Regions from separate parts of the Caulobacter sp. FWC2 genome, predicted to be linked through region 3. Evidence: predicted binding sites of a transcription regulator. Region 3 holds the regulator's gene; each other region holds the start of a gene.

Region 1 (7,267 bases), 1.6 Mb from region 3:
AGATCGCCGGCGACTGGGCCGCCGAGGCTTCGCGGATCTATGAAGGCTCGGTCCTGCCGGCCCTGAAGCGCCAGATCGCCTTGCTCGAAGGCGTCCGTAGCAAGGCCACCCACGACGCCGGCGTATGGCGCCTGAAGGACGGCGGCGACTACTACGCCGTGTCGCTGAAGAACTATACGACCTCGGACCTGAAGCCGGACGAGATCCACCAGCTGGGCCTGGACCTGGTGAAGTCGATCAACGCCGAGGCCGACAAGCTCTTCAAGAGCATCGGCATGACCAAGGGCACGGTCGGCGAGCGCCTGGCCAAGCTGGGCGAGGACATTTATCCGAACACCGACGCGGCCAAGGAACAGCTGATCAAGGACCTGAACGACAAGGCCGCCTGGATCCAGAAGCAGCTGCCGGCCTATTTCGGCGCCCTGCCCAAGGCGCCGCTGGAGATCCGCCGCGTGCCCAAGGCCATCGAGGCCGGCGCGCCGGGCGGCTACTACAATTCGCCGTCGCTCGACGGCAAGCGTCCGGGCATCTACTGGATCAACCTGCGCGACACCAAGGAGCAGGCCAAGTACACCCTGACCACCCTGACGGTGCACGAGGGCGTCCCGGGCCACCACCTGCAGCTGTCGATTTCGAACGAGGCCAAGGGCCTGCCCATGATCCGCAAGATCATCGGTTTCTCGGGCTACACCGAGGGCTGGGCGCTCTATTCCGAGCAACTGGCCGTCGAGATGGGCATCTACAAGACCGACCCGCGCGGCCACATCGGCATGCTGCACGACGCCCTGTTCCGCGCCGTGCGCCTCGTGGTCGACACCGGCATGCACTACAAGAAGTGGAGCCGCGAGCAGGCCGTGAAGTACATGGCCGAGACCATGGGCGACGAGGAAAGCGGCTCGATCACCGAGATCGAACGCTACGTCGTGTGGCCGGGCCAGGCCTGCAGCTACATGATCGGCAAGATCGTCTGGCTGCGCGCCCGCGCCAAGGCCCAGAAGGCGCTGGGCAAGAAGTTCGACATCCGCGAGTTCCACGACGCGGGCCTGCTCTCGGGCATGACCCCGCTGACCACGCTGGAGCGCGTGATCGACGACTACATCGTCAGCAAGGGCGGCAAGGCCTGACGTCCTGAATTCTCCTTCCCCTTTATGGGGAAGGGGGACCACGAAGTGGTGGATGGGGCGACGCCGCGATGCGCCTGCGCCGCCCCCTCCGGCCCTTCGGGCCACCTCCCCCATAAAGGGGGAGGAGAGTCTATTTTACCCCCAGCTCTCCGACGCGCCCGTCCGGCGGGCTATCGCGGCGATCGGCGGATTGGGGCGCAGGGCCGGGCTCGGCTTGTCGGCGGGTCTGCCGTAGAGCCAGCCCTGGGCGAAGTCGACGCCGGCGGCGCGGACGATATCGGCCACCTCCACGGTCTCGACCATTTCGGCCACGGTGCGGATGTTGAGGTCGCGGCACAGATCGACCAGGCGACGCACCAGGGCGCCGTCGCGGCCGTTGTCGGCCAGCTCGCGGACATAGCGGCCATCGATCTTGACGATATCGAGGGACAGCTGCTGCAGATAGGCGAAGGACGACGAGCCGGCGCCGAAGTCGTCCAGGCAGACCAACGAACCCATGGCGCGCAGGCTCTGGATATGGCGGTTGGCGCGCGGCAGGTCGTCGATCGCGGCCGTCTCGGTGACCTCGAAGATCAGCCTGCCCTTGGCCTCGTCGTGCTTGGCCAGCAGACGGCCGATATGGTCGACGAAGGTCTCGCTGACGATGGTGCGTCCCGAGACGTTCACAGCCAGCTTCAGCTTGCGCTCCTGGTCGTTGGCCAGCTTCTTCACCGCCTGTTCGACGATGGCGTGGTCCAGTTCCTCGATCAGGTCGAATTCCTCGGCCATGCGGATCAGGGCGAACGGACTGCCGCCGTCCTCGAAGCGCACCAGCACCTCGTGGTGGTGCGTCGCGCCGGTCGCCAAAGACACGACCGGTTGGTAGGCAAGGGTGAAACGGCGCTGGCTGACGGCCACGCCCAGGGCGCCGGCGCGGGCCAGGGTGCGCTTCACGGAGCGGTTCATCGCCTCGGACAGCGTGAGCGGCGGCGCGCTCTTCAGGCCCTCGCGCAGGAAGTCGTCGAGCGCGTACCGCAGAGCGCGCAAGGCGCGGGCCGAGCCACTGCCGCCTTCCAGCGGCACGAGATGGGCGCTGGCCTCGGCGCTGACCATGCGGGTCAGGCGCTTGATCATGTTGTCCGGGCGGTCGTCCCGGGTGCGCAGCAGGGCGAAGCGATCGGGCGACAGCTGAGTGGCGGCGGAACCGCCGTGCGATTCGGCGCGGACGGCGCTGGCGACGCGCACATCGAGGGCGGCCGCCTCTACCGGGGGAAGGTCGTTCCGCATGGCCTCCAGACCGGCGAACTCGACCATGGCGAGCTCCAGTTCCAGGCCGGTGACGCGGGCGGCCTCGAACAGGCCTTTGGCGATGTCGTCGAACGAATCTCGCGGGTGCAGCGTACCCGCGGTCAGGGGCGGACCGGCCGACTGGGCGGCGGTGACGGCCAGCGAGACCCGGCCGTCGTTTTCGGGCAGGGCGCGCAGGATCACGCGGACGTGGCGGTCTCCGGGACCGCTCAGGCGAAGCACGACGGGACCCCGGCGCACGCCGTCATCGGCGCAGTTCAGCATGGCGTCCATCAGCGGCTGGTCATCGGCATGGAAGAGATGCGGCCACACCTTGCCGGTCAGAGCGGCCTCGCCTTGGCCCATGACCTTCTGCGCGGCTCCCAGCGCCAGGCGCACGCGGCCGTTCTGCAGTTCGACGAGAAGATCGGCGCTGGCGAACGCCAGGCCCAGAAGGCGGCGCGGGTCGATGGACAAGTCGGCGTTCCCCCAAGATGCTTAGAAGCTTGCACGGCGGGACTTAAAGAGCCGTTTCAGAGGCGTCCGCACGAGCCCAATTCCAGTGTCTTTCCGTGCGGCGTTCGGGCCTACGACAGAAACGGTCGTTTCTGGCGCGGGAAGCGACGGGAACATCTTGCGAACATGGAACAAAGGGCGTACGACTTCATCATGTTCCACAGGTCGTTGGGACGCGGCGCGGGAAGCGCCGATCGGGCGACCGGAATCATGGGATAGAGGGCGGACAACAATGGCTAGTCAGGCGGCTTTGAAACTCGTGGGCAAAGAAGAAGGCGACAAGCAACGCGCGCTAGAGGCGGCTCTCGCCCAGATCGACCGCGCGTTCGGCAAGGGCTCGGTGATGAAGCTGGGCGAAAAGGGCAAGGTCGAGATGGAGTCCGTCTCCACCGGCTCGCTCGGCCTGGACATCGCGCTCGGCATCGGCGGCCTGCCCAAGGGCCGGATCATCGAGATCTATGGCCCGGAAAGCTCGGGCAAGACGACCCTGGCTTTGCACGTTGTGGCCGAGGTCCAGAAGGCCGGCGGCACCGCCGCCTTCGTCGACGCCGAGCACGCCCTGGATCCGGGCTATGCGTTCAAGCTGGGCGTCAATCTCGACAACCTGCTGGTCTCGCAGCCCGACAACGGCGAACAAGCCCTGGAGATCACCGACACCCTGGTGCGTTCGGGCGCCGTCGACATCGTCGTGATCGACTCGGTCGCCGCCCTGACGCCCAAGGCCGAAATCGAAGGCGAGATGGGCGACAGCCTGCCGGGCCTGCAAGCCCGTCTGATGAGCCAGGCGCTGCGCAAGCTGACCGCCTCGATCAACAAGGCCAACACCATCGTCATCTTCATCAACCAGATCCGCCACAAGATCGGGGTGATGTATGGCAGCCCGGAAACGACCACCGGCGGCAACGCGCTGAAGTTCTACGCCTCGGTGCGGCTGGACATCCGCCGCACCGGCTCGGTGAAGGTCCGTGACGAGATCATCGGCAACAATGTTCGCGTCAAGGTCGTCAAGAACAAGGTGGCCCCGCCGTTCCGCGAGGTCGAGTTCGACATCATGTACGGCGAGGGCATCTCCAAGCTGGGCGAAGTCATCGACCTGGGCGTCAAGGCCGGGATCATCGACAAGGCCGGCTCGTGGTTCTCGTACGGCAGCCAGCGCATCGGCCAGGGCCGCGACAATGTCCGCGAGTTCCTGAAGACCAATCCCGACGTCGCCGCCTCCATCGAAGCGGCCGTCCGCAAGTCGTCGCAAAAGATCGAGGAAGAGCTCCTGGTCGGCGGCCCGGAGGATGGCGAGGAAGAATAGTCTCCTCGCAAGGTTTCGCGGCCCTCGCCCGACCCCGGGCGTCCCCGCCTTCAACACGCCCGCGGCCGGACCGCCGCGGGGGCCGCGATTGCAGGCCGCCTGGACCCCATGCCAGGCGGCCTATTTTCGTTGATCAGGCCCCTCAGGGGGAACTGGCGCGAAGCGCCTGAAGAGGCCATGTGTCATGGGCCGAAATGGCGCCTCTACTTTTCCTCCTCCTCTTGGGGAGGGGGCGGCAGGAGCGACGGTGGAGGGGGTAGGTCGTGCGCCTCCCAGCCCGCGAACGGGCTCTTTTCTCCCGTGTCGACAGCCCCCATCTTCGAGTCGGTTTCCCCTTCGCTAAAAACCGCGCTATGCAGCGCCCGACTCCCGGCCGCCTGCCGGACCGGTACGCCAGACTTGAGACGCTCATGCCCAGCTTGAACGAGATCCGCAGCACCTTCCTCGACTATTTCGGCAAGGCCGATCACGCCGTCGTTCCGTCGGCGCCGCTGGTGCCGCAGAACGATCCGACCCTGCTGTTCGTCAATGCCGGCATGGTGCCGTTCAAGAACGTGTTCACCGGCGCCGAGACGCCGGCCCATCCGCGCGCGGCCAGCTCGCAGAAGTGCGTCCGCGCCGGCGGCAAGCACAACGACTTGGACAATGTCGGCTACACGGCCCGCCACCACACCTTCTTCGAGATGCTGGGCAACTTCTCGTTCGGCGACTACTTCAAGGAACAGGCGATCCACCACGCCTGGACCCTGCTGACCCGCGACTTCGCGCTGCCGAAGGAGAAGCTGCTGGTCACGGTCTATCACACCGACGACGAGGCGGCGGATCTGTGGAAAAAGATCGCCGGCCTGTCGGACGATCGCATCATCCGCATCCCGACCAGCGACAACTTCTGGTCCATGGGCGACACCGGCCCCTGTGGCCCGTGCTCGGAGATCTTCTTCGACCACGGCGAAGGCATCCCCGGCGGCCCTCCGGGCAGCCCCGATGAGGATGGCGACCGCTTCATCGAGATCTGGAACCTCGTGTTCATGCAGTTCGAGCAGCTGGCTGGCGGCGAGCGCCTCTCGCTGCCCAAGCCTTCGATCGACACGGGCATGGGCCTGGAACGCGTCGCGGCCGTCCTGCAAGGCGTGCACAACAACTACGACGTCGACCTGTTCAAGAGCCTGATCGCCGCCAGCGTCGAACTGACGGGCGTCAAGGCCGAAGGCGCGGAAGCGCCGTCGCACCGGGTCATCGCCGACCACCTGCGCTCGTCCTCGTTCCTGCTGGCCGATGGCGTCACGCCGTCGAACGAAGGCCGTGGCTACGTCCTGCGCCGGATCATGCGCCGCGCCATGCGCCATGCCTATCTGCTGGGCGCTCAGGAGCCCCTGATGCACCGCCTGGCTCCGACCCTGGTGGCCGAGATGGGCCAGGCCTATCCGGAACTGCGCCGCGCCGAGGCCTCGATCATCGAGACCCTGCGCCAGGAAGAAGAGCGCTTCCGCGTCACCCTGGGTCGCGGCATGGGCCTGCTGGACGAGGCCACCGCCAACCTGACCGCCGGCGGCGTGCTGGACGGCGAGACCGCCTTCAAGCTCTATGACACCTATGGCTTCCCGCTGGACCTGACCCAGGACGCTGTCCGCGCCAAGGGCCTGACCGTCGACACCGACGCCTTCGACTCGGCCATGGAAAAGCAGCGCCAGATGGCGCGCGCCAACTGGGCGGGTTCGGGCCAGCAGGCCGGCGCGGCCGCCTGGTTCGCGATCAAGGAAAAGGCCGGCGCGACGGACTTCGTCGGCTACGAAAACACTGAGACCACGGGCGTCGTGAAGGCGCTGCTGGTCGACGGCGTCGAGGTCGAAAGCGCCACGGGCGGTACGACCGTCGAGGTGCTGCTGGACCGCACCAGCTTCTACGCCGAGAGCGGCGGCCAGGCCGGCGACACCGGCGTGCTGGAAGCCAACGGCCGCGAGAACCGGGTCATCGACACCCAGAAGCAGGCCGGCGAGCTGTTCGTCCACCGTGTCGAGCTGTCGGGCGAGCTGAAGGTCGGTGACCAGGTCGTGGTCTCGGTCGACGCCGAGCGCCGCCACACCACGCGCTCCAACCACTCGGCCGCCCACCTGGTTCACGCCGCCCTGCACCATGTGCTGGGCCCGCATGTCGCCCAGAAGGGCCAGATGGTCGATGGCGAGCGCATGCGCTTCGACTTCAGCCACGGCGGTCCGCTGACCGCCGAGGAGCTCGACCGCATCGAGGCCGAGGTCAACGAAGTCATCCGCCAGAACGTCCCGGCCGAGACCAAGGAAATGGCCCCGCAAGAGGCTATCGAGGCCGGCGCCGTGGCGCTGTTCGGCGAGAAGTACGGCGACAGCGTCCGCGTCCTCACGCTTGGCAAGTCGCTGGCCGATGAGGCCAAGGCCTATTCGGTCGAACTGTGCGGCGGCACCCACGTGGCGCGCACTGGCGACATCGCCCTGTTCAAGATCGTCTCGGAGCAAGGCGTCGCCGCCGGCGTGCGCCGCATCGAGGCCCTGACCGGCGAGGCGGCGCGTCGCTTCCTGCTGGACCAGGCCGGTGTGGCCAAGGCGCTGGCCGACCAGTTCAAGACCCCGGTCCTTGAGGTCGGCGCGCGCGTCGACGCCCTGATCGCCGAACGCAAGCGTCTCGAGAAGGAACTGGCCGACGCCAAGAAGCAACTGGCCCTGGGCGGTGGCGGCGCGGCCTCGGGTCCTGAGAACGTCAATGGCGTGGCCCTGATCGCCCGCGTGTTGGATGGCGTCGGCGGCAAGGAGCTGCGCGGCGTCGCCGAGGAGTTCAAGAAGCAGCTGACAAACGGCGGCGTCGTGGCTCTGGTCGGCACGTCCGACGGCAAGGCCGCCGTCACCGTGGCCGTGACCGCCGACCTGACTGGCAAGTACAGCGCCGCCGACCTCGCCAAGGCCGCCGTGATCGCCATGGGCGGCCAGGGCGCCGGCGGCAAGGCCGATTTCGCCCAAGGCGGCGCGCCCGACGACAGCAAGGCCAACGAAGGCCTGGCCGCCGTCAAGGCGATCCTGGCCGGCTGATC
Region 2 (7,267 bases), 1.1 Mb from region 3:
GGCTGGTTCGCTACCCTGGGCGCCCTGGCGGTGATCGGCCTGTCGCTATGGGTGGCCGTGCGCCTGTCGCTGCTGGGGCCGCACGCCTTCTCGCATCACCACATCGACATCCGCGAAGCCTGGGTCCAGACCCACGGTCAGTTCCTCCGCCTGCTGGGCATGTACGTTCTGGCCATCCTCCTGTCGGCCTTGGTCTCGATCATCGGGGCGACGATCTCCAGCATCATTGGCAATGTCGTCGGCGGCGGCGTGGATCCCTTGAGCGGCGGCGACGTGGTGGCCAGCCATCCGCGCCTGATCCTGGTGCTGCTGGCCAACCTGCTGCTGGCGCCGGTCTTCCTGACCCTGCAGACCGTGATCCTGGTCGCTGCGCCGGCCCGCGCCTTCGCCCAGCTGAACCAGGACGAGATCGACGCGGGCCTGCACGACTAAGCGCCCGCGCTGGGCCTCGCCGCCATCCGCTCGCGCCAGGCGATCACGTGCTTGGCCTCGGCCGGGGTGTGCAGCCCGGTGAAGTCCGCGAAGTCCAGCGTCGTCTGCCCCGCGATGTCGGCGATCGTATAGGTGTCCCCGGCCAGGTATGGACGACCGTCGGCCAGCTCGCGGTCCACCCACAGCTGGGCCTTTTCAACGACCTCGCGGTTCGACTCGCCGAACTCGACGTTCTGCTTCAGCAGCCGCGCCGTCAGCGGATGGGCGTGGCGCCAGAACAGGCCGACGGGCACCATGACGCGAAACTCGATCCGCCGCGTCCACATCTCGACCATCGCCTGTTCCAGGGCCGAGGCCCCGAACAGCGGCGGCTCTGGATGCAGCACCTCGAAATAGCGGCAGATGGCGACGGTCTCGCTGATCGTGGTCCCGTCGTCGAGCTCCAGCACCGGCACCTGGCCCAGGCTGTTGCGCGCCAGATGTTCCGGCGATCGGTGGCCGCCCTGGCGCATGCCGATCTGGATTTCCGGAACCTCGACGCCCTTCTCGGCCAGGAAGATCCGCACGCGGCGCGGATTGGGCGCGGGCATGGCTTCGCCATAGAGCTTCATGATGTTCTCCCCCTATTCAAACGAATGTTTGACGCGTCCGGCGTCGCGCCGCAAGGGCGCGCGAATTAAAGCCGGTCTCGGCCCTGTCGAAGCGGCGCGAACCTGTTTAGCCTTAGGGCGTCCATTCTTCGAAGAGCACGACATGTCCAAGTTCTCCGCCTCCGACGCGGCCTTCTCCGGTTTTCGGCTCGTGCGGGAGAACCTGAAGACCGTCGCCATCTGGACGCTGGGCATGACGGTGCTGTCTCTGATCTCCAACGTGCTGGCGATCCGCTTCTTCGGCGTGCAGATGCAGGCCTTCGCGGATTACCTGGCCGACACCAGCACGCCGGACCCGGAAACCTTCGCCCGCCACTTGGCGAGCTTGGCGCCGCTGACGCTTTGGTCGCTGCCTTACAGCCTGATCCTGAACGGGGTGGTCTTCGCGGCCTTGAACCGTCTGGTGCTGCGTCACAACGACAGCGGGACGGCCTATGTTCGCCTGGGCGCACAGGAACTGCGGCAGGGCGCGGTGTGGCTGCTGCTGAGCCTGGTTATTATGGGCGTGATGTTCTTCGGCTCGCTGCTCGCCGGCTTCCTCGGCGCGATGGGCGGCCCCACGGGCGCGTTCCTGGGCCTGCTGACCTTCGTCGGTGCTTTCTGCGCCATGGTCTATCTCGCGGTGCGCCTGTCGTTTGCCTCATCGGTCACCTTCGACACCGGCAAGATCACCCTGTTCCAGTCGCTGCCGGAGACCAAGGGTCTCTTCTGGCAGCTGCTGGGCGCCTATCTGCTGGCGGCGGTGATGAGCGTGATCGTGGTGCTGCTGATCTGGACCATCGTCTCGGCTGTCGGCCTGATCGCCTCGGGTGACCTGGCCGCCACCGGCAAGATGCTGCGCGCCGACACGACCTCGCTGAAGGCCTACTTCACCCCAGCAGGGATCGTCCAGACGCTGTTCGCAGGTCTGATCACCGTCCTGACGACCCTGATCGTGTTCGGTCCCGCGCCGAGCGTCTATCGCGAACTCAAGGATCGCCGGAACGGCGCAGACGCCAACGGCGGCTGGTAAGATAAAGGCCCCGGAGATCGCTCTCCGGGGCCTTCGTCTTTCTTGGGCATCGGCTCTATCCGAAAACCGGTCCCACTTTTCGGGCCGCTGCGCCGTCTAGAGCATTTTCCGATCCAATTGGATCGATGAAATGCTCTAGGTTCTTGTTTTGACGCATTTTCTGACGACGAACCGGTATCCACTTCGTCGGAAAATGCTTTACGCCCGCTTGGCCTTCTTCAGCTCCGCCACCCGCGCCTTGCGGCGGTCCTCGTGGCGATCCAGCAGCTCCTTCAGGTAGCGGCCGGTCCAGCTGGCTTCCACCTTGGCCACGTCCTGAGGCGAGCCCACGGCGACGATCTCGCCGCCGCCATCGCCGCCCTCGGGGCCGAAGTCCAGCAGCCAGTCGGCGGTCTTCACCACGTCCAGATTATGCTCGATGACGACCACCGTGTTGCCCTGGTCGACCAGCTCGTGCAGCACCTCGAGCAGCTTCTTGGTGTCCTCGAAGTGCAGGCCGGTGGTCGGCTCGTCGAGGATGTACAGCGTCCGGCCGGTGGCCCGGCGCGACAGCTCCTTGGACAGCTTCACGCGTTGCGCCTCGCCGCCCGACAGGGTCGTGGCCTGCTGGCCGACCTTGATGTAGCTGAGGCCGACGCGCTTGAGCGTCTCCATCTTGTCGCGGATCGGCGGCACGGCCTTGAAGAAGTCGGCAGCCTCCTCGACGGTCATGTCCAGGACGTCGGCGATCGTCTTGCCCTTGAACAGCACGTCCAGGGTTTCGCGGTTGTAGCGCTTACCCTTGCAGATATCGCAGGTGACGTAGACGTCGGGCAGGAAGTGCATCTCGATCTTGATGACGCCGTCGCCCTGGCAGGCCTCGCAGCGGCCGCCCTTGACGTTGAAGCTGAAGCGACCCGGGCCGTAGCCGCGCGCCTTGCTCTCCGGCAGTTGGGCGAACCAGTCGCGGATCGGGCCGAAGGCGCCGGTATAGGTGGCCGGGTTCGAGCGCGGGGTGCGGCCGATCGGGCTCTGATCGATGTCGATGACCTTGTCGAACTGCTCCAGGCCCTCGATCCGCTCGTGCGGGGCGGGGGCGTCGCTGGCGTTGTTCAGGCGGCGCGCGGCGGCCTTGTACAGGGTCTCGATCGTGAAGGTCGACTTGCCGCCGCCCGACACGCCGGTGATGCAGGTGAAGGTCCCGACCGGGATCTCGCCCGTGACGTTCTTGAGGTTGTTGCCGGTCGCGCCAATGACCTTCAGCACCTTCTTCTTGTTGATCGGTCGGCGCTGTTCGGGGACCTCGATCTCGCGCACGCCGGTCAGGTACTGGCCGGTGATGCTGGCGGGATTGGCCATGATGTCGGCCGGCTTGCCCTCGGCGATGATCTGGCCGCCGTGGACGCCGGCGGCCGGACCCATGTCGATCACGTAGTCGGCGGTGAGGATGGCCTCCTCGTCGTGCTCGACCACCAGCACCGAATTGCCCAGGTCCCGGAGGCCCTGCAGCGAGGTCAGCAGGCGCGTGTTGTCGCGCTGATGCAGGCCGATCGACGGCTCGTCCAGCACGTAGAGAACCCCCGTCAGGCCCGAGCCGATCTGGCTGGCCAGGCGGATGCGCTGGCTCTCGCCGCCCGACAGGGTGCCCGAGCCGCGCGACAGGTTCAGGTAGTCGAGGCCGACATCGACCAGGAACCGCAGGCGGTCGTTGATCTCCTTCAGGATCCGCCGGGCGATCTCCATTTTCTTGTCGGAAAGCTTGGCTTCCAGGCTCGCGAACCAGTCACGCGCCGGACGGATGGCCAGCATCGAGACGTCGGCGATGTCCATGGCGTCGATCTTGACGGCCAGGGCTTCGGGCTTCAGGCGCTTGCCGTGACAGGTCTCGCACGGGGTGTCGGACTGGTAGCGGCCCAGTTCCTCGCGGACCCAGCTCGAGTCCGTCTCGCGCCAGCGGCGCTCGAGGTTGGGCAGCACGCCTTCGAAGGGCTTCTCGACCTCGTACTTGCGGGCGTTGTCGTCGTAGATGAACTTGATCTTGGTCCCCTTGGACCCGTTCAGCACCACCTCGCGCGCGTCGGGCGACAGCTTGTACCAGGCCTCGTCCATCGAGAAGCCGTAGTGCCGCGCCAGGGCCTGCAGGGTCTGGGTGTAGAGCGGCGAGGGACCCTTGGCCCACGGGGCGACCGCGCCCTTGTGCAGGCTCTTGTCCTTGTCGGGGATCACCAGGTCGGCGTCGAAGGCCAGTTTCGCGCCCAGGCCGTCGCAGACCGGGCAGGCGCCGGCCGGATTGTTGAACGAGAACAGGCGCGGCTCGATCTCGGCGATCGTGAAGCCGCTGACCGGACAGGCGAAGCGTTCCGAGAACAGGATCCGGCGCGGCTCCTTCTCGCCTTCCTCGATGGTGGCGAACTCGGCGACCGCCAGACCGTCGGCCAGGCGCAGGGCCTGCTCGATGGAGTCGGCCAGACGCTGCTCCATGTCGGGCTTGGTCACCACGCGGTCCACAACCACGTCGATGTCGTGCTTGAACTTCTTGTCGAGCGCCGGGGCGTCCTCGATCGGATAATATTCGCCGTCGATCTTCAGCCGCTGGAAGCCGGCCTTCTGCCACTCGGCGATCTCTTTCTTGTACTCGCCCTTGCGGTCGCGAACGACCGGGGCCAGCAGATAGAGACGCGTGCCTTCGGGCAGGGCGGTGATCTTGTCGACCATCTGGCTGATGGTCTGGCTCTCGATGGGCAGGCCCGTGGCCGGCGAGTAGGGCACCCCGACCCGCGCCCACAGCAGGCGCATGTAGTCGTGGATCTCGGTCACCGTACCGACGGTCGAGCGCGGATTGCGCGACGTGGTCTTCTGCTCGATCGAGATCGCCGGCGACAGGCCCTCGATCAAGTCGACGTCGGGCTTGCTCATCAGCTCCAAGAACTGACGCGCATAGGCCGACAGGCTCTCCACGTAGCGGCGCTGACCCTCGGCATAGATCGTGTCGAAGGCCAGGGACGACTTGCCCGAGCCCGACAAGCCGGTCAGCACGACCAGCTCGCCGCGCGGGATGTCGACGCTGACGTTCTTCAGATTGTGCTCACGCGCGCCGCGAACGCGGATGAAGTTCAGTTGCTCAGCCATGTTTCCCGGAACGTTGGGCCGCGACATTGGTCGCAGCGCAGCGGCTATATGTAGGGCTCGACGCGCGAATTAACACAAGAACAACATGCGAACAAATGTCGCGCACGCGAGGCGGCGCTCCTGCTGACAGAGGATGTCAGCAGTGAGCGGCGGGAGAGGCGCTGAAGCCGCAACCTCTCCTCAACCCTGTTTGGAAGCGGGTTCTTCAGTTCACGCATGATCTAAAGCCCAGGTTCGGGCTGAAGCTCGACCTTACGAAGGAACGAGCCATGGCCAAGAAAGAGGCCGGGAACGCCAAACAGGACGCCAAGCAGGAGGCGTTCGACGCGCTGAAGGCGCCCAAGCCCCGCTCGATCATCATCGACATGATGGTCTTCTGCGGCGGGATCGGCTCGCTCATCTGGGTTCTGCGCGAGATGGCGCCAACCTAGACACCCCGCTCACGCTTGCCGCCCTGGGCGCGCACGCGTAGTAACTCGGCTCCCAATCGATGGAGGCTCCCATGATCAGCAAGACGGAAGACCGCTTCGTCCTTCCCGTTTCCCTGACCGTGGGTTCGCATGTCCTTCGTCACTCTGGATGCCGTCTCCGCCGCCACGCCTGACGGCCGGCGCCTCTTCGAAAATCTGAATCTCGCGATCGGGGCCGAGCGTATCGGCCTCGTGGGACGCAACGGCGTGGGCAAGAGCACCTTGCTTGCGTTGATCGGCGGATCCCGTTCGCCGTTGGCTGGAACGGTCACGCGGGCGGGAACCGTCGCGACTCTGGATCAGACGCCGGACGTTTTGGAAGGCGCCCGGCTGGCCGACCTCTTGGGTGTCGGCGCGGCCTGGGACCGCCTGGCGCGCATCGAGCGCGGGGAAGGCGACGCGCTCGACCTGTCCGAAGCCGACTGGGACCTGCCGGCGCGGCTGGATCAGGCGCTGGCTGATGTCGGCCTGACTGGCTTCGATCCAGAGCGGCCGGCGGCGGCGCTGTCGGGCGGTCAGGCGACGCGCGCCGGCCTCGCGCGGCTGTTGATCGCCCGGCCCGACGTCCTGCTGCTGGACGAGCCGACCAACAATCTCGACGCCGAGGCCAGGGGGATCGTCGGCAAGGTGCTGGCCCGCTGGCGCGGCGGGGCGGTGGTGGTCAGCCACGACCGGAGCCTCTTGCGCGGCATGGACCGTATCGTCGAGCTGTCGTCGCTGGGCGCGCGATCCTACGGCGGTGGTTGGGACCTCTATGTCGAGCGCAAGGCCGGCGAGGTCGACGCCGCCCAGCGCGACCTCGACCACGCCGAGAAGGAGGTCCGCCGCGTCGCCCGCGAGGCCCAGGTCGCCCGCGAGCGCAAGGAGCGCCGCGACGCCGCCGGCCGCAGGTTCGCCGACCGGGGCGGGACACCGAAAATCGTCCTGGGCATGATGGCCGAGCGGGCCGAGGTGAGCGGCGCGCGCGAGGGTAAGCTCGCCGACAAGCTGGCGGCCGAGGCGGCCCAGGCCAAGGTCTCGGCCGTGGCCCGCGTCGAGCGCGCCCGGACTCTGGGCTCCGACCTGCCGTCGTCGGGCCTGCCGGAAGGACGTGGCGTGCTGGCCTTCGAGGACGTGACCTTCGCCTGGCCGGACGGCCCGCCGGTGATCGAGGGCCTGTCGTTCCGCATCGCCGGGCCCGAGCGGGTGGCGATCTCCGGACCGAACGGGACCGGCAAGACGACTCTGATCCGCCTGGCCACCGGCGCCTTGGCGCCGACAGTGGGTGAGGTGAAGCTGTCCGTCCCCTTCGCCCTGCTCGATCAGCGGGCGGCGCTGCTGGCCGACGACGAGACTATCCTGGAGAACTTCCGCCGCCTGAACTCGGCCGCCAGCCAGAACGACGCCCACGCGGCGCTGGCGCGGTTCCTGTTCCGCAACACCGCCGCCCACCAGGTCGCGGGGACCTTGAGCGGCGGCGAGCGCCTGCGGGCGGCCCTGGCCTGCGTTTTGAGCGCGGCCGCGCCGCCACAACTGCTGATCCTGGACGAGCCGACCAACCACCTCGACCTGGCCTCGATCGAAGCCGTCGAGGCGGCGCTGTCGGGCTATGACGG
Region 3 (7,267 bases):
AGCGTCCCAAGGGCCCGAACGTCCGCGTGACCGAGAGCTTCAAGATCGAGCGCTACAGCCACGTCATGCACATTGTCTCGAACGTCGAGGGCACCGCGCCGGACGGCGTCGATCCGGTCGACGTTCTGATGGCCGCCCTGCCCGCCGGCACGCTGTCGGGCGCGCCCAAGGTGCGGGCCATGGAGATCATCGACGAGCTCGAGGTCGAAAAGCGCGGCATCGGCTATGCCGGCGCGGTCGGCTATTTCGGCGCCGACGGCTCGGTCGACACCTGCATCGTGCTGCGCACGGCGCTGGTCAAGGACGGCATGATGTACGTGCAAGCCGGCGGCGGCATCGTCGCCGACAGCGATCCGGACGCCGAATACGACGAGACCCTGCACAAGTCCCGGGCCCTCAAGCGCGCGGCCGAGGAAGCCTGGCGATTCAGCTGAGCCTTAGGGCTGATTTATTTCCCTACGGACCGCCGAGCCGGTCGTCCGGAAGGTGCTGCGTGACCGCCGGCGGCGCCAGCACCATCACCGTGGCGAAGGCCAGCGCGCAGATCGCGGCGAAAGCCGCGGCGGCCAGAACCGGCCCCATCTTCTGGATACGGTTCTTGCGCCGCAGCAGAGCGCGGACATAGGCGACGGCGACGGGGTCCAGGGCGGAATCACGCGGGTCCATGGCCTCCATAGTGCCTAGCTCCGCGAAGACTGTAACCGTTCCTAACAAGGGCGCGCGAAATTGCCGCTACACATCGGCTCCTCCCGCGCTAGAACCGACCTCCGAAAGGCGGCGTCATGATCCTCGTCATCGATAACTACGACAGCTTCACCTACAACCTCGTCCACTATCTGAATGAGTTGGGGGCAGAGACGGTCGTCTACCGCAACGACGCGCTGACCGTGCAGGAGGCCTTGGGCCTAGCGCCGGCCGCTGTGCTGCTGTCTCCCGGCCCCAAGGCCCCGGACCAGGCCGGAATCTGCCTGCCGCTGCTGCGCGCCGCGCCTGAAGATTTGCCGATTCTGGGCGTGTGCCTGGGCCACCAGGCCATCGGACAGGCCTATGGCGGCGAGGTGATCCGCGCCAAGGCCGTGATGCATGGCAAGGTCAGTAAGGTCCGCCACGAGGACAAGGGCATCTTCAAGGGCCTGCCCAACCCCTTCACCGCCACGCGCTACCACTCGCTGGCCGTTCGCCGCGAAGACCTGCCGCCGGAGCTGGAAGTCACCGCCTGGACCGACGACGGCGAGATCATGGGCGTGCAGCACAGGACCCGCCCAGTGTTCGGCGTCCAGTTCCACCCGGAATCGATCGCCACCGAGGGCGGTCACCAGATGCTGGCCAACTTCATGGACCTGTCGGGCGTCAAGCGCGACGCGGCGGTCTGGGTCTAGGGCCGCCAGCATGTCCGACGCTTTCAAGCCGCTGCTGGCCAAGCTGGCCGACGGCCAGACCCTGGACGACGCCGACGCAGAGATCTTCTTCGCGGCCTGCCTGCGCGGCGAGCCGACCCCGGCCCAGGTCGCGGCCGCCGTCACCGCCATGCGCCTGCGCGGCGAAACGGTGGGCGAGATCGCCGCCTGCGCCCGCGCCATGCGCCGCGCCGCCGTCCAGCTGGAGCATCCCTACGAGGTCATCGACGTCTGCGGCACCGGCGGCGACGGCCTGCACACGCTGAACATCTCCACCGCCGTCGGCTTCGTGGCCGCCGGAGGGGGCTTGAAGGTCGCCAAGCACGGCAACCGCGCCATCACCTCGAAGTCCGGCACGGCCGACGTCCTGACCGCCCTGGGCGTCAATATCGACGCCACGCGCGAGCAGCAGCGGCGCGCCCTGGACGAGGCCGGAATCTGCTTCCTGTTCGCCCAGGCCCATCACGGCGCCATGAAGCACGTCTCGCCGATCCGCCAACAGCTGGGCTTCCGCACCATCTTCAACCTGCTGGGCCCGCTGACCAATCCGGCCGGCGCCAGGCGACAGGTGGTCGGCGTCTCGGCCCCGCGCTTCGTCGAGCCGATCGCCAAGGCTCTGGGCGCGCTGGGCGCCGAGCGCGCCTGGTCGGTGCACGGCTCGGGCATGGACGAGCTGACCACCACGGGCGAGACCGAGGTCGCAGAATGGCGCGACGGCCGCATCCATCTGTTCAAGATCACGCCCGAGGCGGTTGGTCTGCCGCGCGCCTCGCTGTCGGACATCACCGGCGGCGATCCTGACTTCAACGCCGCCGCCCTGACCCGCCTGTTCGACGGCGAAAAGGGCGCCTATCGCGACATCGTGCTGCTGAACGCCGCCGCCGCCTTTCTGGTCGCCGACAAGGTCGAGACCCTGGTCGAGGGCATCGCACTGGCCGCCGACGTCATCGACGAAGGCCGCGCCAAGGCGGCTCTCGCCGACCTGGTGGCCGCAACCAACACGGAAGCCGCCGCATGACCGACATCCTCGCCAAGATCGCCGCCTACAAGCGCGACGAGGTCACCGACCGCAAGCGTCGGCGGACCCAGGCCGCCCTGGACTCCGCGGCCCGCAACGCCTCGTCGCCGCGCGGCTTCAAGCGCGCGCTCGCCCAAGGCCACGCGCCCGGCAAGCTGTCGCTGATCGCCGAGATCAAGAAGGCATCGCCCTCCAAGGGCCTGATCCGCGCCGACTTCGATCCGCCGGCCCTGGCCCGAAGTTACGAGGCCGGCGGCGCGGCGTGCCTGTCGGTGCTGACCGACGGTCCCAGCTTCCAGGGCGCCGACGCCTATCTGATTGACGCCCGCGCGGCCGTCAGCCTGCCCTGCATTCGCAAGGATTTCCTGGTGGATCCCTGGCAGGTGTCCGAGAGCCGCGCCCTGGGCGCCGACGCCATCCTGGTCATCCTGGCGATGATCGACGACGTCCTGGCCGCCGAGCTGATGGCTGAGGCCAAGCGCCTGGGCATGGACGCCCTGGTGGAGGTCCACGACGAGGCCGAGATGGCCCGCGCCGGCGCCCTGGGTTCAGACCTGGTGGGCATCAACAACCGCGACCTGAAGAGCTTCGTCGTCGATCTGGCCGTCACCGAACGGCTTTCGGCCCAGGCGCCGAAAGACGCCCTGCTGGTCACCGAGAGCGGCATCTTCACCCACGACGACGTCGTGCGGATGGAGGCGACCGGGGCCAAGGCCATGCTGGTCGGCGAAAGCCTGATGCGCCAGGCCGACGTCACGGCCGCCACCAAGGCCCTGCTCGGCTAACCGGAAGGGGGTACGCGCCATCTGGCGTTTTCCCCTTCGCCCGCTCACAGTCCAATCAACAAGAAAAGCCGCCGCGCCAGGACGTTGGCGGCGCCACGCGAGGAAGCGCGAATGCATTGGATCGCCCGCGTGGTGAATTGGTCCCTGGTCGCCTTTTTCAAGCGCGAGGGCTGGACGATCGAAGGCTCGGCGCCGACCACGACGCGCAAGTTCGTGATCATCGCCGCTCCGCACACCAGCAACTGGGACTTCGTCTACTTCCTGGGGGCGGCCGACGCGCTGAACTTGAAGCTCAGCTTCATGGGCAAGGCGTCGCTGTTCCGCTGGCCGTTCGAGAAGCTGATGAAGGACCTGGGCGGCGTGCCGATCGATCGCTCCCAGTCGCGCGATACGGTCCAGGCCATGGCGGACGAGTTCGCCCGCCGCGACGAATTCATGCTGACGATCGCGCCCGAGGGTACGCGCGGCAAGGCGGGCGGCTGGAAGACAGGCTTCTACAACATCGCCCTGAAGGCTGGCGTGCCGATGGTGCCCGGCTTCATGGACTACAAGCGCAAGGTGGTGGGCCTGGGTCCGGCGATGATCCCCAGCGGCGACTACGAGAAGGACCTGGCGACGCTGGCGGCGTTCTATGCCCCCGTCACGCCCAGGCACCCGGAACTAAAGACCATCCTCTAGGGTGGATCAGCGGCCGGGTTGGCTGAGGCTTGGCCGCTCGCTAGGGTCCGATCCGCTCTACACAAAAAGGAATCGGATGCGGGCCTTTCTCTCCAATCTGCGGCGCGCCCTCTCCCTGACGCCAGCGCCGCCGCCGTCCGACGCCGTCGCCGCTCCGCAGGAGCTCTGGCACCTTGTCGGCGCCGCCGACGCCGACTTCATCCGCGTGGGCCAGCAGTTCAAGGAACTGTTCGTCGCCGCTGGCCTACAGCCGCATCACGCCATCCTCGACGTGGGCTGCGGCATCGGCCGCGCCGCCGCGCCGCTGGTCGACTATCTCGATGCGAAAGGCCGCTATGCGGGCTTCGACGTGATGACCCAGGCCATCGACTGGTGCAAAGCCAACATCGCCATCGGCGATCCACGCTTCGAGTTCACCCACGCCGACATGCACAGCGACCGGTACAATCCGGAGGGCTCGCAGCCGGCCAGCACCTTCGTCTTCCCCTATCCGGACGCCAGCTTCGATTATGTCTGGCTGGGCTCGGTGTTCACCCACCTGCTGGCCGCCGATCAGGCCCAGTTCGCCCGCGAGATCGCGCGGGTGCTGAAGCCGGGCGGGACCAGCATCGTCTCCTGGTACCTGATCGACGACGAGGCCCGCGCCAACACGGGCAACGGCGAGATCGCCTTCGACTTCGTCCACGCCCTAGACGGTTGCTGGACCGCGACGCCCGACCTGCCCGAGGCGGTGATCGGTTACGACCTGAAGCCGATCCTGGCGCAGTACGAGGCCCTGAACCTCGACGTGCTGAACCAGGCCCTGGGAGTCTGGCGCCGCCAGCCGATGCAGGACCAGGACATCATCATCGCCCGCAAGCGCGCCTGAAAGCTTTCGTTAAGCTTTTGATTCTGGTCGCCTTTTCTATTTGGCCAAGGTCTAGTCTTTGAATTTCCTGGCCTTTTGGCCACCAGCGACGCTCGACTTGACTTTAAGGCGGAACGCCTAGAGAACATTCGCGAGGTTTGCGGTTTGTTCCGCGCTCCAGCCGAGGTCGACATGCTTACCCGCAAGCAGCACGAACTGCTGATGTTCATCCACGAGCGGATCAAGGAGACCGGCGTCTCCCCGTCCTTCGACGAGATGAAGGAGGCCCTGGACCTGGCGTCCAAGTCGGGCATCCACCGGCTCATCACGGCTCTGGAAGAGCGCGGCTTCATTCGCCGTCTCGCGCACCGGGCGCGCGCGCTGGAAGTAGTGAAGCTGCCGCAACAGGCCACGACGGCCGCTCCGCCCAAGGGGCGCGGCGCCTTCCGGCCGCAGGTGTTCGAAGGCGGCGGCGCGCCGTCGTCGGCTCCCGCCCCCGCCGCGCCGGCCAATGACAGCCGCGAACTGCCGATCCTGGGCAAGATCGCCGCCGGCACGCCGATCGACGCCATCCAGCACGAGCGTGAGCGCCTGCCGGTGCCTGAATCGATGCTGGGCAATGGCGAGCACTATGTCCTCGAGGTGCAGGGCGACTCGATGATCGAGGCCGGCATCCTCGACGGGGACTATGTGATCATCAAGAAAGGCGACACCGCCACCTCGGGCGAGATCGTCGTCGCCCTGGTCGGCGAGGAAGCCACCCTCAAGCGCCTGCGCAAGAAGGGCGGCTCGATCGCCCTGGAAGCCGCCAATCCGAAATACGAGACCCGCATCTTCGGCCCCGACCAGGTCGAGGTGCAGGGCAAGCTGGTGGGGCTCATTCGCCGGTATCACTAGGCGCTTCAGAGCGCTGGAAATTCGGCCCCGATCTTCATCCGAGGATCGGGGCCTTTTCGTATGGGGTGGCACTTAAAGCCGCCCTTCCTCCGCCAGACGCTTGGCGGCCATGTCGAACCCGGCCCAGGCCGCCGCGGCCAGCGCGCCGCCGGTGCTGACCCGGCGCACGCCCAGCGCGCCAAGGCCCTCGACGGACATCTCAGGTCCCCAGAACAGCACATTGACCGGCTTGGGCGCCACGACCTGGACGATGGCCCTGATCTCCTCCGGATCGGTCACCGCCGGAGCGTAGAGACAGTCGGCGCCCGCCGCCGCGTAAGCCTTGAGCCGCTCCAGGGTCGGGGGGAGGTCACGGTTTCCGCGCAGATAGCCCTCGGTGCGGCCGACTAGGATCACGTCCTGGCCCGAAGCGTCGATCGCCGCGCGGGCGGCTTTCAGACGGTCGACGGCGACCGGCAGGTCGTAGAGCGCCGAGCCCGACCAGTCCTCGATCGACAGGCCCGCGACGCCGGCCTCGATGGCCAGGCTCACGCTCTCGGCGACGCCCTCCACCGTTTCCGAAAAGCCGTTCTCGAAGTCCGCGTTAACCGGCAGGTCCGTGGCCGCGCACAGCTGGCGCAGATGCAGGATCGCCTCGTCGCGCGTGATCTGTCCGTCGTCCTTGCCCAGCGCCCAGGCTGCTCCGGCGCTGGTCGAGGCCAGCGCCTTGAAGCCCAGCTTCTGCAGGCGCCTGGCGCTGCCCGCGTCCCAGGGGTTGGGCAGGGTGAAACAGCCTTCGGCATGCAGCGCGCGGAAGGCCGCGCGACGGGCGCTGAACGGATTGGACATCGGACTTCCTCCTGCGGGTGACGCCCCGCCCTTCTCACGACGTTTAGCGGGCGCTGGTGACATCGGCTGTCAGCAGACGGCTCTCCGATGGACGGCTCCACGGCCGATCGCCGCGCAGGGGCTGAGCCCAGACGATGCGCCAACCGTCGGAACGGTGATAGAGCTCGGCGGCGCCGCCCTGTTCGAAATCCTCGGCGGTCAGCAGCACGGTGTCGGCGCACAGGGGCGGGGTTCGAGCAGGAGCCGGCCCGCGGATCACCACCACCTCGCTGCGGACGCACAGGCCCGACAGTGTCTCGGCGTCGGGCGTCTTACGGCTCCAGGCCAGAGACAGCCGCACGGGGGCGCCCGATTCCGGCGCGCATACCCGCTTGTCACAGGCATAGAGGCTCCAGGTCGCCGGCGTCAGGCCGCGCCGCCGCGCCCACAGCTCGGCGCCGAACCGCTTGGCGTCGGTGCGCAGCAGCACGGCGGCGTCGCCCGAGCGGACGGCGGCGGTGGCTCCGTCGGCGGCGATCCAGGCGTCCGGCGCGGCGGGTCTTGGCCACAGGGCGACCGCCAGGGCCAGCGGCGCGCCGATCCAGCGCAGCCGACCGCGCCAGAGACACAGGATCATCAGGCCCAGGAAAGCGACCACCAATACCTGCGGCGGCGCGCTGGCCACGATCCGCTGAGCGCCATGGGCGTCGGCGAAGCCGTTGGCGATCCCGACCATGCCGTCGACGCCCCAGCCGGCCACCGTCAGGAAGGGCGCGCCCAGGCCGAACGGCTCCAGCAGGGTCCCGACCGCCAGGAACGGCATGATCACGAACGACGA
Region 4 (7,267 bases), 850 kb from region 3:
TGCGCGAGGACATCAAGGTCGAGATCCGGCTGGCCCACGACCTGTGGCGGGTGGAGGTTGACGCCTCGCAGCTGGAGGTGGCGGTGCTGAACATCGCCATCAACGCCCGCGACGCCATGCCGGACGGCGGCGCGATCACCATCGAGGGCCGCAATGAGCCGTCCGGCCAGCCCGACGGGGTGGGCGACATGGTACGGCTATCGATCCGCGATACTGGCGTCGGCGTGGCGCCCGAGGTGCTGAGCCGCCTGTTCGAGCCGTTTTTCACCACCAAGCCTGTCGGCAAGGGCACGGGGCTGGGCCTGTCTCAGGTCTACGGCTTCGCGCGCTCGTCCGGCGGCGAGGCGGGGATCGAGAGCGTCCTGGGCGAGGGGACGACGATCTGGATGCGGATACCGCGCTCGACCAAGGCCATGGCGCAAGACGCGGCGCCCGTCGCCTTGCGTAAGGTCGGTCCGGAGGCGCGGCGCATCCTGATGGTCGAGGACGATGACAGCGTCGCCCAACTGGTCGAGGAGATGTTGCGCGAGCTAGGCTACGACGTGGTCCGGGCCAGCGACGCCCTGTCGGCCCTGGAGATCCTGCGCCAGGATATCGCCTTCGATCTGGTGTTCAGCGACATGGTCATGCCGGGCGACATGGGCGGGCTGGACCTGGCGCGCGACATTTCGCGGCTTTGGCCCGACCTGCCGGTCGTCCTGACCACCGGCTACAGCGCCGCAGCGGCCGCCGCGACCAACGAGGGCCGGCGGGTGCTGATTAAGCCCTACCGGATCGAGCTGCTGAGCACGGAGCTCGACGCGGTGTTCTCCAGCGTGAAGCGAGCGAGCTAAGTCAAATTAGTCCGGCCAGTCGCCCCGCCAGCCGCAGATCGTCCACGAAGTCCGCATAGGCCCGCGTCATGGCGTCTTCGTCCGGCACGCGCAGCAGGAACGACGGGTGATAGGTGACGACGCCCTTGGCCTGGTCCGGCAACGGCAACGCCTTGCCCCGATTGGCCGCGATCGGCGTCGGCTTTCCGACCACGCCCAGCGCCGCCGTGGCGCCCAGCATGACGACGACCCGCGGCTTCACCAGCCGCCGCTCGGCGTCCAGCCACCATCGACAGGCTGTGACCTCGCCGCGATCGGGAGTCTTATGAATGCGCCGCTTGCCGCGAAGCTCGTGCTTGAAGTGCTTCACGGCGTTGGTGACATAGGTCCGGTCACGCGCCACGCCGGCTTCCGCCAGGGCCTGGTCGAACACCTGGCCCGCCGGTCCGACGAACGGGCGGCCGGCCAGATCCTCCTGGTCGCCCGGCTGTTCGCCGACGAACATCAACAGCGCATGCGCCGCGCCTTCGCCCGGTACGCCTTGCGTGGCGTCGCGCCAGAGATCGCAGCGGCGGCACACCTCGATCCCGGCGGCGATGTCGTCCAAGGCGGTGGGCATAGACTCGTCGTACGACGCGTCCCGAGCGTGGCGCAGGGCGGCCTTCAGCTTCCGCTCTGGCGGTTTGGATGTCGGGGCGGCGACCATGGTGGCGGCGCGTTCCTGGGCTGTTTCGATCAGTTCCGGAATGAGCGCCGCTTCGGGCAAGTTCCGCCAGTAGCGCTTGGGCATCTCCTGACGCATCTGCCTGGGGTTCAGGCGGGCCGGATTGAAGATCGAGGCGTAGTAGGTGCGCCAGAGTTCCTCCTGAGCGTCCTCGGACGGCGCGTCGGCTGGATCGGCGCCTTCGGACACCATCAGCCGCTCGCGATCCCAGGCCACGCAGGCGTCGGGCGTCAGGATGGTCCAGTCCATGTTGGTGAAGCGGCGGACGAAGAACGGGGCGGTGGCTTCGGTCACCCGATGGGCGGGCTCGAACCAGGCGGCATAGGTCTCGGTGGCCGCGCCCTCGATCAGGCGAAAGCGGACGAAGGCCTTCATCTTGTGCGCCGCGCGGCTGACGGCCTTGGCCATGTCGCGCGCGCGGGCCATGTCGGGATCGGCCGGGTTGTCGATCAGCCTAGGCTCTCGCTCCAGCCGCCAGAGGATGCGGTAGAGCAGGGCGAAACGGTCGGCGCTGCGGTTCTGGATCACCTGTTCGGCCAGTTCGACGAAGGTGGCGGGAACGGTGAAGTTGGCTGGCTTGTCGGCCGGTGCTGGCGCGGCGTCGAGGCCAAACAGCTCCCGCTCCACGGTCCAAACCACCGCCTGCGGCTCGACACCCTCGGCCCTCAGTGTCCGTGCGGCCGTGCGCCAGCCGGCGAAGTCGATCTCGGACGCCAGCCGCACGACCCGCATCAGAACAGGCTCAACTGCTGGGGCTTCACCAGGGCGGCCTTCAGGTTCTCACCATCGGTCAAGGCCCCGGGTGTCCAGTCGGCAGTGACCACGAAGGCCCTGGCGCGCTTCAGGACAGCGCCGATCCGCTTGAGGTCATCCAGGGTCAGGCGCGTCACCCTGCGGGCCGTCAGGATGCGTCCCACGGCCTTGGCTCCCAGGCCAGGGACGCGCAGCAGCGTCTCCCTGTCGGCGGTTTGGACGTGGACCGGGAAAGAGGCCCGGTTGCGCAGCGCCCAACTGGTCTTGGGATCGACGGTGAGGTCCAGGTCCTCGCCCTCGGCGACGATCTCTGGCCGCTCGAAGCCGTAGAACCGCATCAGCCAGTCGGCCTGGTACAGGCGATGCTCGCGCAGCAGCGGCGGCCGGGCCAGGGGCAGGCGGTGGCTGGCGTCGGGGATCGGACTGAAGGCGGAGTAGTAGACCCGGCTCAGGCGGTAGGCGCCGTAAAGGTTGGCGCTGCGGGCCAGGATGTCCCCGTCCTTGGCCGCGTCGGCTCCGACGATCAGCTGGGTCGACTGGCTACGCGCGAAAGTGCGTCGGCCGGCCTTCTTCGCGGGTTCGGCGTGGTCGTCGATTGCCAGGCGCATGCGGCCCATGGCGCGCTTGATGCCGGTGGGGCTCTTTTCGGGCGCGAGCTTGGCCAAATCGTCGTCGCGCGGCAGCTCGATATTGATCGACACCCGGTCGGCATAGAGCCCGGCCTCGGCCGCCAGCTCCGGCGAGGCTTCGGGGATCAGCTTCAGGTGGATATAGCCGCGGAAGTCGTGATCCAGCCGCAGCGACTTGGCCACCCGGACCATCTCCTCCATCGTGTAGTCGCCCGTGCGGATGACCCCCGACGACAGGAAAAGCCCCTCGATATAATTGCGCTTGTAGAAGTTCAGGGTGAGGTCGACGACCTCCTTCACCGTGAACCGCGCCCGGGGCGTGTTCGACGACACGCGGTTGATGCAGTAGGCGCAGTCGTAGATGCAGAAGTTGGTCAGCAGGATCTTCAGCAGGCTGATGCAGCGACCGTCGGGGGCGTAGGCGTGGCAGATGCCCATGCCCTCGGTCGAGCCGATCCCTTGGCCGCCTACGGAGTTCCGTTTCGCGGCCCCGGACGAGGCGCAGGACGCGTCGTACTTGGCGGCGTCGGAGAGGATAGCGAGCTTACGTCTGAGATCGAGAACGGCCATGCGAAGCACGTTATCGTTCTTATTTTGTTCTAGATAGTCTTCACGCGCGACAAGGGCATGAGGCTCAACGTCGCGCGTGAATAGAAGCGTCGGGGAGCAGACTTTGCGGCCCGCTCCCCGCTGAAAGCTTAGCCGTTGACGGCGTCCTTCAGTTGCTTGGCCGGCGTGAAGGCGACCTTCTTGCTGGCGGCGATTTCGATGGTCGCGCCCGTGGCCGGGTTGCGGCCGGTGCGGGCCGGCTTGGCCTGGACCTTGAACTTGCCGAAGCCCGGGATCGAGACTTCTTCGCCCTTCACGGCGGCGTCGGAGATCGACTTGAAGACGCCGTCGATGATGGCCTTGGCTTGGGTCTTGGTCAGCTTGTCGTCAGCGGCGACAGCGGCGTCGACCAGATCGGAAACGTTCGTCATCTCTAAGCTCATTCCTGTGAATCAGGGAAATGCGAGCCTGACGAGACCGATCGCGTTTGTCACCCGTTAGGGAAGGTTAAAACGCCGATTCATGGGGGCAAAACGCCCGTGCGACGGGGATTTTTTCGGAATCGTCGCCTCCGGAACGGTCAAGTTTGGGGCAAAAGGCTTAATGGTGGTCTCGGAAGTGGACCATGTGGCGACTCGCGTAGTCGGTGATTCTGCACGGGAATCGGGGCGATCTGCGCCCTGAGGCATGAGCGCTCATCCTTCTCCCCGTTCGGGAAAAGGGGATCTGTTGCGCGTCCGGAACGCCGCCCGTCTCCAACCATTTCTCCTTCAGGCACAGGAGAGACCGCCATGACCGACATCGACAACGGCTACGACGAACAGGACGGCGCGGAGGCCATGGACGATGATGTCATCGGCAAGGACGGCGAGTTCCGCACCTTCGAGGAGCTGCCCGACGTGCTGGACGTCACCCAGGCCGAGGGCGACGAGGATGACGACGACGCCTTGATCGGCGAAGATCTCGACGACGACGAGATCATCGACCTCGAGGAAGAAGCCGACGCTGGCGATGGCGTCGACGAGGATGACGTGCGCCCGCAAGTCTTCGACGGCGAATAACCGCCATGCCCGCGCCCAAGCTGGCCGCCTATCAGGCCAAACGCGACTTCCAGCTCACGGCCGAGCCCTCGGGTGAAGCCGAGGTCGCGGCTTCGGCGCGGGCGCGGTTCGTCATCCAGAAGCACGACGCCACCCGGCTGCACTACGACCTGCGGCTGGAGCACGAGGGCGTCTTTCTCTCATGGGCGGTGACTCGCGGACCGTCGCGCGATCCGCACGACAAGCGCCTAGCCGTCCATGTTGAGGACCACCCGCTGGCCTATGGTGACTTTGAGGGCACGATCCCGGCGGGCCAGTATGGCGGCGGCACGGTGATGCTGTGGGACCGAGGCTGGTGGGCGCCGGAGCCGGGCTTCGACCTGGAGAAGGGGTTGAAGAAGGGCGAGATCAAGCTGGTCTTCGCCGGCGAGCGGATGAAGGGCGGCTGGGTCCTGGTCAGGATCAACAACGACAAGTTCGCCAAGGGGAAGTCGGGGGGCGGCAAGCGCGAGAACTGGCTGCTGATCAAGCACCGCGACGCCTTCGCCATCGAAGGCGACCTCGACTTCCTCGAAGACACGTCCTTCTCAATCGCCTCGGGGCGCAAGATGGAAGACATCGCGGCCGGCAAGGGGAAGGCCCCGACCCCGTTCATGACCAAGGCTGGTCCGACACCGGACGCGGTCTGGAGCAGCACGAATTCGCCTGAAGCCAGCGCCGAGAAGGCGGCTGAAGAGACTGGCGCGCTGAAGGCCAAGCCTGCCAAGGCCAAGTCGAGCGCGAAGCCGACGAAGTTAGCGGCGCCCAAGGCGGCCATACCGGACTTTGTCCCGCCGCAGCTGTGCAAGCTGGTTGATCGGCCGCCCAGTGGCGATGGCTGGGTGCACGAGATCAAGTTCGACGGCTACCGGATGCAGCTGCGCGTCGAGGGCGGCAAGGCGACCCTGCGCACCCGGACGGGCCTCGACTGGAGCCAGCGCTTCCCGCGACTGATCAAGGACGCCAAGGCCCTGCCCGACGCTCTGATCGACGGTGAGGTCGTCGCCCTGGATGAGGCCGGTTCGCCCAGCTTCGCGGGTCTGCAGGCGGCGTTGTCGGAGGAGAAGACCGACGACCTGATCTTCTTCGCCTTCGACCTGCTGCACGCCGACGGCCAGGACCTGACGGGCCTGCCGCTGTCGGACCGCAAGACCCGGCTGAAGACGCTGCTTCCAGTGGATGGCGAGCGCATCCGCTATGTCGAGCACTTCACCAACGGCGGACAGGCTGTGCTGCAATCGGCCTGCCGCATGTCGTTGGAAGGCGTGGTTTCCAAGGCGCTCGACGGGCCGTACCGCTCGGGCAAGGGCGCGACCTGGACCAAGGCCAAGTGCCGCGCTGGCCACGAGGTGGTGATCGGCGGCTGGACCACGACGGGCGACGCCTTTCGCTCGTTGATCGTCGGCATCTACAACGACGAGGGTCAGCTGGCCCATGTCGGCCGGGTCGGCACAGGCTATGGCCGCGACAAGGTCGCCAAGCTGATGCCGGCCTTGAAAAAGCTGGCGCGCAAGACCTCGCCGTTCGGCGGCAAGGGCGCCCCGCGCGGCGGCGCTGGCATCCACTGGGTGGCACCAGAGCTTGTCGCCGAGATAGAGTTCGCCGGCTTCACGGGAGACGGCTCGGTGCGCCAGGCGTCGTTCAAGGGACTACGCGAGGACAAGCCCGCCAAGGCCGTCGCGGCCGAGGCGCCGGCGCCGGTAGAGAGCGTGGAACTGGCCCAGCCGCAGAACGCCTCCAAGACGGCGGCCGCGCCGAAGCGCGTCGGCGGCAAGGCCTCGGTGTCGGGCGTGGCGATCTCCAATCCCGACAAGCCGCTGTGGCCCGACGCCGGCGACGGGACGCCGGGGACCAAGCTGGATCTGGCCGAGTATTTCGAGGCCGTCGGACCCCGGATGCTTGAGCACGTCAAGGGCCGGCCCTGCTCGGTGATCCGCATGCCGGACGGCATCGGCCACGAGACCTTCTTCCAGCGCCATTCGGGCAAGGGCGTGTCGGCCCTGATCGACGAGGTCACGGTCAGTGGCGACCGCAAGCCGTATCTGGTGTTCAACACCGTCGAGAGCCTGGTCGCCGCCGCCCAGTGGGGCGCGACCGAGCTGCATCCCTGGAACTGTCGGGAGGGCGCGCCGGAGGTCCCAGGACGTCTGGTCTTCGACCTCGACCCGGCCCCGGACGTCCCGTTCGACGTCGTGGTCGAAGGGGCGCGCGAGATCCGCGACCGGCTGGAGGCGCTGGGCCTCGTGCCGTTCTGCAAGACCACCGGCGGCAAGGGCCTGCACGTGGTCACGCCGCTGAAGGGGACAAAGGTGGACTGGCCCACCGCCAAAGCCTTCGCCCGCGAGGTCTGCGCTCGCATGGTCGCCGACAGCCCAGACCAGTACCTGATCTCGATGGCCAAGAAGGACCGGGGCGGGAAGATCTTCCTAGACTACCTGCGCAATGACCGGATGAGCACGGCGGTGGCGCCGCTGTCGCCGCGCGGTCGGCCGGGCGCGCCGGTGTCGTGGCCGGTGGCGTGGACTCAGGTGAGGAAGGGGCTAGATCCAGCGCGGTTCAATATCCGGACAGTTCCGGGGATGGTGAAGGACTTGGACGCCTGGGACGCCTATGGCGAGAGCGAGCGGGACCTGGCGGCGGCGATCAAGAAGCTAGGTTCAGCCAAAGCCAAATGAAACTCGACCACGTCATCCCGCACTTTATGCGCGGGACCCATGGTTC

Evidence for each region. The regulator LexA, encoded in region 3, represses DNA repair genes until DNA is damaged. The targets are predictions, from matches to a motif close to ATGTTCNCNANNTGTTCT.
Region 1: a site for LexA is predicted at 3,017-3,034, ahead of recA (recombinase RecA). Genes of this name have one in related genera too.
Region 2: a site for LexA is predicted at 5,280-5,297, ahead of uvrA (excinuclease ABC subunit UvrA). Genes of this name have one in related genera too.
Region 4: a site for LexA is predicted at 3,502-3,519, ahead of CSW62_RS06955 (putative DNA modification/repair radical SAM protein). Genes of this name have one in related genera too.

Annotation. Positions count from the first base shown of each region.
Region 1 covers NZ_PEBF01000001.1:3,821,067-3,828,333, reverse strand. Annotated here, with positions in the region: gene CSW62_RS18230 (DUF885 family protein) at 1-1,124, shown strand, start outside; gene CSW62_RS18225 (EAL domain-containing protein) at 1,260-2,867, opposite strand; gene recA (recombinase RecA) at 3,139-4,209, shown strand; gene alaS (alanine--tRNA ligase) at 4,620-7,265, shown strand.
Region 2 covers NZ_PEBF01000001.1:1,187,863-1,195,129, forward strand. Annotated here, with positions in the region: gene CSW62_RS05710 (hypothetical protein) at 1-432, shown strand, start outside; gene CSW62_RS05715 (glutathione S-transferase family protein) at 429-1,043, opposite strand; gene CSW62_RS05720 (hypothetical protein) at 1,186-2,094, shown strand; gene uvrA (excinuclease ABC subunit UvrA) at 2,293-5,202, opposite strand; gene CSW62_RS26535 (hypothetical protein) at 5,472-5,633, shown strand; gene CSW62_RS26065 (hypothetical protein) at 5,693-5,806, shown strand; gene CSW62_RS05735 (ABC-F family ATP-binding cassette domain-containing protein) at 5,763-7,267, shown strand, end outside.
Region 3 covers NZ_PEBF01000001.1:2,265,872-2,273,138, reverse strand. Annotated here, with positions in the region: gene trpE (anthranilate synthase component I) at 1-434, shown strand, start outside; gene CSW62_RS26575 (hypothetical protein) at 457-666, opposite strand; gene CSW62_RS10890 (aminodeoxychorismate/anthranilate synthase component II) at 783-1,379, shown strand; gene trpD (anthranilate phosphoribosyltransferase) at 1,390-2,415, shown strand; gene trpC (indole-3-glycerol phosphate synthase TrpC) at 2,412-3,200, shown strand; gene CSW62_RS10875 (lysophospholipid acyltransferase family protein) at 3,312-3,878, shown strand; gene CSW62_RS10870 (class I SAM-dependent methyltransferase) at 3,955-4,746, shown strand; gene lexA (transcriptional repressor LexA) at 4,918-5,622, shown strand; gene CSW62_RS10860 (isocitrate lyase/phosphoenolpyruvate mutase family protein) at 5,695-6,450, opposite strand; gene CSW62_RS10855 (ComEC/Rec2 family competence protein) at 6,494-7,267, opposite strand, start outside.
Region 4 covers NZ_PEBF01000001.1:1,416,497-1,423,763, forward strand. Annotated here, with positions in the region: gene CSW62_RS06945 (ATP-binding protein) at 1-833, shown strand, start outside; gene CSW62_RS06950 (UdgX family uracil-DNA binding protein) at 835-2,268, opposite strand; gene CSW62_RS06955 (putative DNA modification/repair radical SAM protein) at 2,268-3,497, opposite strand; gene CSW62_RS06960 (HU family DNA-binding protein) at 3,617-3,898, opposite strand; gene CSW62_RS06965 (hypothetical protein) at 4,259-4,528, shown strand; gene ligD (DNA ligase D) at 4,534-7,221, shown strand.